Regions from separate parts of the Paenibacillus sp. FSL F4-0097 genome, predicted to be linked through region 1. Evidence: predicted binding sites of a transcription regulator. Region 1 holds the regulator's gene; the other holds the start of a gene.

Region 1 (4,433 bases):
CCCAAAGCGATTAATGCTTTAGCAGCAATGCCGTCTCCTTCACGAATAAGTCCTAGCAAAATATGTTCTGTGCCAATATTGTTGTGTCCTAAACGAACAGCTTCTTCCTGCGCTAGCGCTAGCACTTTTTGTGCGCGTTCCGTAAATCTTCCAAACATCATATCTCCTGCACCTCCATGAATAATAAATATCTATATTAATGTTGTGTTCCCAGTGTTTCTCGGAGCAGTTTCGCCCGATACATATCCCGTTCAGTGGCGTTCATCTCATCACCGAACATTTTTTGCAGAAATCCTGGCTGTGTCTTAACGTTAAGCTCATTAAGCACGGAAATCGAAGGGCCTTCCAGTATGCCAAGGTCGACCCCAAGTCTCACATCAGATAGCCGTTGTGCGGATTCTTTAAGCTCCATTAGAGCGGCATAACACAAAATCCCATAAGATCTTTTCACTCGGTCTGTAATTCTTAAAGCGGAATCTACCAGCAGCCTTTCACGGGCATTTCGTTCATGCTCTATAATCTGGGTGACTACACTGTGAAGGTTCTCGATGATTTCACTTTCCGTTTGACCGAGAGTAATCTGATTGGAAATTTGAAAGATGTTCCCTACTGCTTCGCTGCCCTCACCATAAATTCCTCTTACAGTCAATCCCACTTGATTCACTGCTGACAATATGCGATTGATCTGTTGGGTCATTACTAGTGCTGGCAAATGCAGCATTACTGAGGCACGCAGCCCTGTACCCACATTGGTGGGACAACTGGTCAAGTATCCTCTTTTATCATCAAAAGCGTAATTAACAGCCGATTCGAAGATATCATCGATGGCTGTCGCACGTTCCCATGCTTCTCTTACCTGAAGACCCGGGAACAGACATTGGATCCGCAGATGGTCTTCTTCGTTAATCATGATGCTGACCGACTCATCTTCATTTAATATCACAGCTGCACCACGTGAATCATTAGCCAGATTAGGACTGATGAGATGTTTCTCGACCAATACCTTTTTGTCCAGTTCATTCACTTCAGCAAGCTTTATCAGTTGAAAAGATCCGAATTCGGCAGCAGTTTCCCCATGAAACACAGGGGCCAGCAGCTCTAATACTTCTTCCGATTGCTCTAAGGAAGCAAGCATAGGGAATGGAAGATGCTCTAAGTTACGTGCAATACGCATACGGCTGCTAATTACAATCTCGGAGTGACTGCCTCCCGAGCGCATCCAATCACTAAGCGCTTGTTCAGTAAATCGGAGACTTGACATGTCATATCCCCCCTATATATCAAAGACTTTACTCTTGTGCCATTTCTTTTTCAAGTTGGCGAATTTGATCCCGCAGCTCTGCCGCAGTTTCGAATTCCTCCTGTGCGATACTTTGCTGTAATTCCAGCTTCAATTCATCAATTTGCCGTTTGAACACAATCTGTGCTCCAGCACGTTTGGGAATCTTGCCTACATGCGAAGTGCTGCCATGCACCCGTTTAAAGAGCGGGTCCAGTGCACTGTTAAAATATTTATAACAGGAGCTGCAGCCAAAACGACCCAATTTGCTAAACTGCGAGTACGTCATCCCACAATTCTCACATTGCAGACTCTGCGTAGTCTTCGTAGCAGCCGTCTTTTCCTTACCGGCCCCTTCAAGATCAAGCAGACCGGACAGCAAGCTGTGAATGGAGAATCCTCCAGCAGTTCCCGGGATCAGTTCACCCTTCTCCCGCGCACAGCTCTCGCAGATATGAAATTCTGTCTTCTCTCCATTCACGATCTTGGTGAAATGGAGTGTTGCTGGCTTGACGCCACATTCCTGACATTGCATAAGCGAAAGCCCCTCCCTTATGATTGACAATTATTTGCCTAACAAAGAGATTAACATCGCCTTCATAATCTTGGCCCGAATCTCATCCCGATATGGAATCTTAACCGTTAGGCAATCCCGAGAAACAGCAGCGCGCATAAGACACGCCTCACGCTTGCTTAGAAAACCAGCTTCCTCCAGTTGATAAATCAACCCTTCGGCAGCGTTCTGATCTATCCCGCCACCTATAGTATGGTTTAAATGGGCATGCAGTGCCACGTTGGGCGGCAATTCAAAACGTTGAATACGAATATATCCCCCGCCACCACGCTTACTTTCCACCACATAGCCTTTTTCCAGTGTAAAGCGTGTACTAATAACATAATTGATCTGTGACGGTACGCATGAGAACTGGTCCGCCAGGTCATTTCGCTGGATTTCCACCGTACCTTCGGGACTTTCATGCAAAATATTCTTCAGATATTGTTCAATAATATCAGAGATATTGCGCATCACTCATCCTCCAGTGCTCTTTAAAGCTTCATAATATCGCTTGCGGCCCGCATCCTTAATGACATTCATTAGTGAACTTCATTCATATAAGTCTGAAGAAAACTTCACGAATTCAGAGGATCGCACTGTATGCCATCAGGTGCGTTGACTTTGACTTTCTTTGACTTTTTAATATTATAACATATTCTGTGCTAATTCCAAGAGGATTCTCTTATTTTTCACTTTTTTCAGCGAATGTATTCGGAAATAAAGAACTCTCCCAGCATCTTTCGAAGGGGAGAGCCTAATTATTTTCTAAAAATGATCAAAAAGTGCGGTTTCAGCTTGCGGAATGATTTCTTCGAGCCATTCCAGAGCCGTCGGACTACCAGTCACAAGTCCATAACGAGCCAGCTCTGCAGGGCGTTTATATCCAAACATTAGAATCGTCAGCGTGCCAATATCACAGCTTAAGTCAGCTGCATCCCGTTCACCCTCTATACGCAAGAAAGCTGCTGCTCCCTCTTCGGAGACCGTCCATTCCCACAACCCGTCATTCCATGGTGCATATTTATCTTCAATATAAATAACCTGTTTCTTCTGACTGCTGTGACGCTTAAAAGAATAACTCTCCACAAATACTTTAGCATTCACAATACGCGCCATAAAATAAGGATAGTTCTCCTGCTCTATACGCGGATCAGGCAGCAAAAAGGGTAACATATCATCGGATGGCACCAGTTTTAGCGATGCACCGGTCACCATTGAATCGTGATTCGCAAGAAATGTCCACAGCCCCTGCCGGGCCTGTTCGTTCAAAAACACAAATTCATCAATGACCAGTTCTCTATTTTCTATCTTATATAATACGTATCCTTCAGGTTCCCCAAGCTGTGAATAAAATACCGCAGTCTGACCTTCATCATCCAGAACAGAGTTCTCCCACCAGTCCAAATCACGCTTAAGTGTTCCGTTATATCTAACTGCAAAACGATTGTATAAGTTGTCCAATACTCCGATATCTTTAACACCGCGTCTTACCTTGCCCTCAACTTCAACCTTCTTGGGAAACTTGGCAACAGGAATGGAGTATTTCTTATATTCACAATAAACTTCCCAACCAAATTTGCGATAAAAAGGGATCAAGAACGGATGCAGAAAAGATAATGTCTGCCCCGCCTCATTCATCGTTTGCAGCGTATGCGCTAGGAGCTTTGCCACATGTCCCTGTCTGCGATTCTCTGGCCATGTCGCTACCCCAGCGAGCCCTCCCATAGGTACTAATCTACCTTGTATGTACACTTGGAATGGAAGAAGAGTAAGTTTGGCTTCCAAAGTACCTTCTTCAAAAGCACCCCATACGCGTTCTGCTTTAAATCTTTCCTTAGCATTAGCCCTTTTCTCACTGGGCAGCTTGTATTGAAAAGCATATTCAGATAAATCCATGCTTAGATCAAACTCTTCTGAGTGCAACTGTCTGATATCCACAAAACTCACCTCACCATTTATGAATTTACTTTTATGGTTAGTATAACAAGAGAGTGTATTGTGTGCGAATTATAAGGATATTTTTCGAACTTTTTTTAGTTATCCACAGCTTTAAGCAGTTTCAAAAATAGTCTTGTAATCTTGTCCTATTCAAGTTAAAATAATTATCCACTTATCAATCCCTCTATCCACATAAATCTGACTATATCCACAGCAACCCGTGTATTACTTAGGTTTTCTGTTGACAGATCTACATAAATATGTACTTAATCCACACCATTCGGTGATTTTTTGCCTTTTAATCATCTATCCACATGTGCGTAAGTTTTCTGCAAATTCCAATGAATTATCCACAAGTTTTCCACAATCTATAATAGACGCAAAAAAGCCACTGTCGAGTTATCAACAGTGGTCTATTTGTGCTTGGCAACGTCCTACTCTCCCAGGACCCTTCGGTCCAAGTACCATCGGCGCTGGAGGGCTTAACGGTCGTGTTCGGGATGGGTACGCGTGGAACCCCTCCGCTATCGCCACCAAACATGCGTCTGTGAAACAGACGCTGCCGCGTGAAATTCGGTTCATCACTAGAAGTGACAATGAATTTCTAAGCGTATTTCAGGCTTAATCGCCTGAAAACTGAATCCGAAACGAATCTGCATT
Region 2 (4,433 bases), 800 kb from region 1:
TCACTCCGGTTTATTTTGAACAGAATCTAAAAATGAATATGGCTGCAGCAGATGCTGGTGCAAGTACATCCGTGCAACCTGGTGTAGTTAAAGTTACAACTCAGCTAAGCGTAATGTATGAATTGAAATAGTATCAGAACAAGGTGAATGCAGAGAGGAGAGGTGATCTTCCACTAGTAATAGTGGGGGGCGCCTCTTTTTTTGTGTAAGTTCTCTACGATTCTGTTTAATAAATTGGAAAGGAGAGGAAAAATAAGATGATGAATATTATTTCAAAAGAATCAGTACGCAAATGGGGCATAGGTCTGATGTCGGCAGGTTTATTGTTTGGTGGAGGTCTGCTGCCCAGCGAAACGGGTTATGCAGCAGCTAGTAAAACGGAGAATAAAGCTATTGATTCGCGTATCGTTTTAAAGGCAAACGGGATAAATTCGTTACAGGAAGGTATTTTGAAGGAAGGACAGGCCTGGATTCCCATAACTTTTATGCGAGATGTGTTGGGATTACCGCTTGCGTATGATAAGAAGGAAAATGCATACATGATTGGAAAAGGATCGGCCAAGGCGAAGTTGATGTTATCCAGTTACGGTACTTCTGTGTGGGTGAATAACTATTTCATTCGAGAGTATGAAGGGAAGTTAATTAATAATCGCCTCTACGTTCCATCAGGTTTGTTAAATGATTATATGGGTTATAAGGTAGATTGGAGTCGGGCCGCCAGTAAGCTGAATGTGGTGAACAGACCGCAGAACGCGCTGACGGTAACCACGGAAACTTATGCTAAAGATCGGACAGAAGCTTTTATTCAGCTTGATTATCCGAAGATCAGTGGATTGGGCAATTCCAGTGCGCAACAAGCTATTAATAATACTTTGAAGGAAAGTGTTATGAAATTCGCGGCGGGTGCAGAACAGGATATCTCCGATCGAGATGGAGCAGAGCCCAAATACACCTATGATTCAGGTTATGTAGTGACCTACAATCAGAATGGTGTGATCAGCATAGTGATGCATCAGTATAGTGATACGGGCGGCGCTCATGGAATGACTAACCGTGAGGCATTCACCTTCTCGCTTAAAGATGGTAAACGTCTATTGTTGGGCGACCTGTTTGGAGCTAATCCAAACTACAAAAAACAGCTGAATGCTAAGTTGAGCAAGCTGCTGAAGGCAGAGGATAGTTATTTGGGAGGATTCAACGGATTGAATACGGAGAAATATTTCTATCTGAAGGATGACAAGGTTGTTCTGTTCTTCCAATTATATGAGTACACAGCGTATGCTGCAGGCTTCCCTGAGTATACCTTTAGTTTCAAAGAGCTTTTGTCGGATGGCAGTAGCCCGTTTGCTGGCATGAAATAAATGGAGATACCTCGTCTCCGCTAATGTCAGCACAAGGCATCTCCCCCTTACCGGAGTTGTCTCTAGTTCATATGCTAAAGGGAGTAACTAGTTTATGAACGGGGGAGAGCTATGGGCTACCAATATACTGCAATTGGCGATTCCTTGACGACTGGATTTGGTGCTCTGCCAGGTAACGGTTTTGTTCCGGTGTACCGTAGAATGGCAGAAGGGAGACTGCGGACTACTGTAGCCTCTACGAATTTAGGCGTGAACGGAATGACTACTTCAGAGCTGGAGCAGCGGCTGCGCGGAAATTCCATGATGCGTGAGGCCGTTCGAGAAGCCGATATCATCACTGTGTCTATCGGTGGTAATGATTTGATTCACGCGGCCAAATCAGCAGCAAGACAGCAAGGGGACTTATCCGCACAACTGCGCAGATCGCTTCAGGAATGCAAACAAAATTTCTCTGCAATTATGAATATCCTTATACAATTGAAGGCGAGGACGCGTAGACCTTTTATCATTAGAATTGTGGGATTATATAATCCCTATCCTCAGGTGGTTGGTGCGACAGAATGGGTCAGACAGTTTAATCAATACGCAGCACAGTACAGCAGCCTAGTATGTGGATTTGCTTCGATTTACAGTGAGTTCGCAGGAAATGAGAGAGGGCTGTTATCCATTGATCATTTGCATCCGAATGGCCGGGGTTATCGCGTAATTGCCGAGAAGCTGGATGCACTAGGTTATGGAGGGCTGAATTGATTGGATTTAGGTCTTCTATAAAATATAAAGAGGCTGTGCCCTATCCGTTATGGTTAGGGCACAGCCTCTTTATATTTTTACTTTATAGCTTACACACCGCTAGGCAATGTCTTCTCGATTACTTTATCTACGATACCGTATTCAGCCGCGTCTGCAGCAGTCATGAAGTAGTCGCGATCTGTATCCTTCTCAATACGTTCTAGAGGTTGACCCGTACGTTCTGCTAGAATACGGTTCAGCTTATCGCGCAATTTGAGGATGCGGCGGGCACGGATTTCAATGTCCGTTGCTTGACCTTGAGCACCACCCAGAGGCTGGTGGATCATGATCTCGCTGTTAGGCAGTGCGAAGCGTTTGCCTTTGGCGCCAGCGTTTAGCAGGAAAGCTCCCATGGAAGCTGCCATACCCACACAGATGGTGGAAACGTCTGGTTTAATGTACTGCATTGTATCAAAAATAGCCATACCTGCAGTAATGGAACCGCCTGGGCTATTCACGTAAAGGTGAATGTCCTTGTCAGGATCTTCGGCAGCCAAGAACAGCATTTGTGCGATGATAGAATTGGCTACCACGTCATTAACCTCCGTTCCAAGGAAAATGATGCGGTCCTTCAGCAGGCGGGAATAGATGTCATAAGCGCGCTCGCCGCGGTTGCTCTGTTCTACTACCATAGGAATATAACTCACGTGGAAAACCTCCTTGATATTGGTTCTTCAAATGTATTCATTTTTACTCTTGCCGTATTACCCACATGATAAACAAATTCAAACAAAAAGTCAAAGAAAGTCAAACTTATATTCAAAAAAAAGAGCCGACAAGCGGCTCTTTGGTTAAGTAGTAGTATAGGCACTACTAAATTATGTGCAAAAATGAAATTAATGGCGCGCCCGCCAAGAATCGAACTTGGATCTCAGGCTTCGGAGGCCTACGTCATATCCATTGGACCACGGGCGCAACAAAAATGATTATAATACAATTTTTACACAATTGCAATGTAATATTAATACTGGACAAGCGCTCTAGGGGCAGGCATCGGGCGCTATATCTTTTTCTGACCTTATTAATGTATAAGAAGACAAGTGCTTGAGAATTCTACTCTCGGAAGACTTGCGCTTCGAGCAATATTTGGTTAGAATATGGGTGGGACTTAAAAAGTTTACCCGGGACGTTTTGAGACCATGAACAAGGGAATAGAGGAAGACGAAGTTGCAGGAGTGAAAGTATGCGTAATTTATTAGATATCCAAAAGCAGCTTCTGCCTGATCTCATGGAAACCCTTAAGAGACGGTACACGATTCTTCATCAGATCATGCTGTCCGATATTATTGGGCGCAGAACGCTAGCCGCTTCGCTAGATATGACTGAGCGGGTACTGCGTGCCGAGACGGATCTTCTGAAATCGCAAGGGCTTATTGAGATCGAGAGTGTTGGCATGCGCATTAGCGCTGCTGGACGTAGACTGCTTGATTTGCTAGAGCCGGTTGTTAAGAGCCTATTTGGTCTGGATGAGCTGGAAGAGAAAATTCGAGCAACGTATGGTCTGGATAAAGTTATTGTAGTACCGGGTGATTGTGAGTCATCGCCGTTCACCAAACGAGAGCTTGGCCGGGCGGGTGCGAAAGCGCTGCTGAGTATACTTCGCGCAGATGATACAGTTGCCGTCACAGGTGGATCGACGCTTGCCGATATGGCTGATCAACTGACACCGCCGTTGTCCCTTTCCTATAAGAACGCTTGGTTTGTTCCGGCGCGTGGAGGATTAGGAGAGAGTATGGAGATTCAAGCCAACACGATTGCCTCAACAATGGCAAAGCGGGTTGGAGCCAACTACCGGTTGTTGCATGTCCCTGATTTGCTTAGTGGGGATGCATACCAATCGCTGGCACTTGACTCTAATATTGGAGAGATTGTACAAACCATCCGCAGTTCGCGTATTATTGTACATGGGATTGGGGATGCCATTGAAATGACCCGCCGCCGCAAACTGGACGAGGCTACAGTCTCGGAAATCCAGGGTGAAGGGGCAGTGGCCGAATCTTTTGGCTATTATTTCAATGAAGAGGGTCAGGTTGTCCATACCATGCTTACGATGGGTCTACGTCTAGAAGATATTATTCGGACAGAGAAAGTCATCGGTATTGCAGGAGGCAAACCCAAGGCCAAAGCCATTCATGCCATGCTGCGTTTCGGGCAGGAGAATATTCTCGTCACGGACGAGGCTGCCGCAGTAGAAATAGGCAAGGAAATTGACAATCAACTACAGCTATCTTCGTAGTTTTTAGATTGCAGGCAATAACATACTTCTTGCATCATACTTAACAT

What was found. The regulator CtsR, encoded in region 1, represses protease genes until heat stress. The targets are predictions, from matches to a motif close to ATGGTCAATAAAGGTCAAACA.
Region 2: the regulator CtsR is predicted to act here: its motif matches at 2,884-2,904, upstream of clpP (ATP-dependent Clp endopeptidase proteolytic subunit ClpP).

The regions. Positions count from the first base shown of each region.
Region 1 covers NZ_CP151965.1:6,331,565-6,335,997, forward strand. The annotation lists gene clpC (ATP-dependent protease ATP-binding subunit ClpC) at 1-161, opposite strand, end outside; gene MHH86_RS28565 (protein arginine kinase) at 197-1,261, opposite strand; gene MHH86_RS28570 (UvrB/UvrC motif-containing protein) at 1,290-1,814, opposite strand; gene MHH86_RS28575 (CtsR family transcriptional regulator) at 1,845-2,306, opposite strand; gene MHH86_RS28580 (GNAT family N-acetyltransferase) at 2,601-3,773, opposite strand; rRNA gene rrf (5S ribosomal RNA) at 4,195-4,311, opposite strand.
Region 2 covers NZ_CP151965.1:182,172-186,604, forward strand. The annotation lists gene MHH86_RS00875 (SIMPL domain-containing protein) at 1-131, shown strand, start outside; gene MHH86_RS00880 (DUF4163 domain-containing protein) at 258-1,361, shown strand; gene MHH86_RS00885 (GDSL-type esterase/lipase family protein) at 1,473-2,111, shown strand; gene clpP (ATP-dependent Clp endopeptidase proteolytic subunit ClpP) at 2,201-2,797, opposite strand; tRNA gene MHH86_RS00895 (tRNA-Arg) at 2,991-3,065, opposite strand; gene MHH86_RS00900 (sugar-binding domain-containing protein) at 3,334-4,386, shown strand.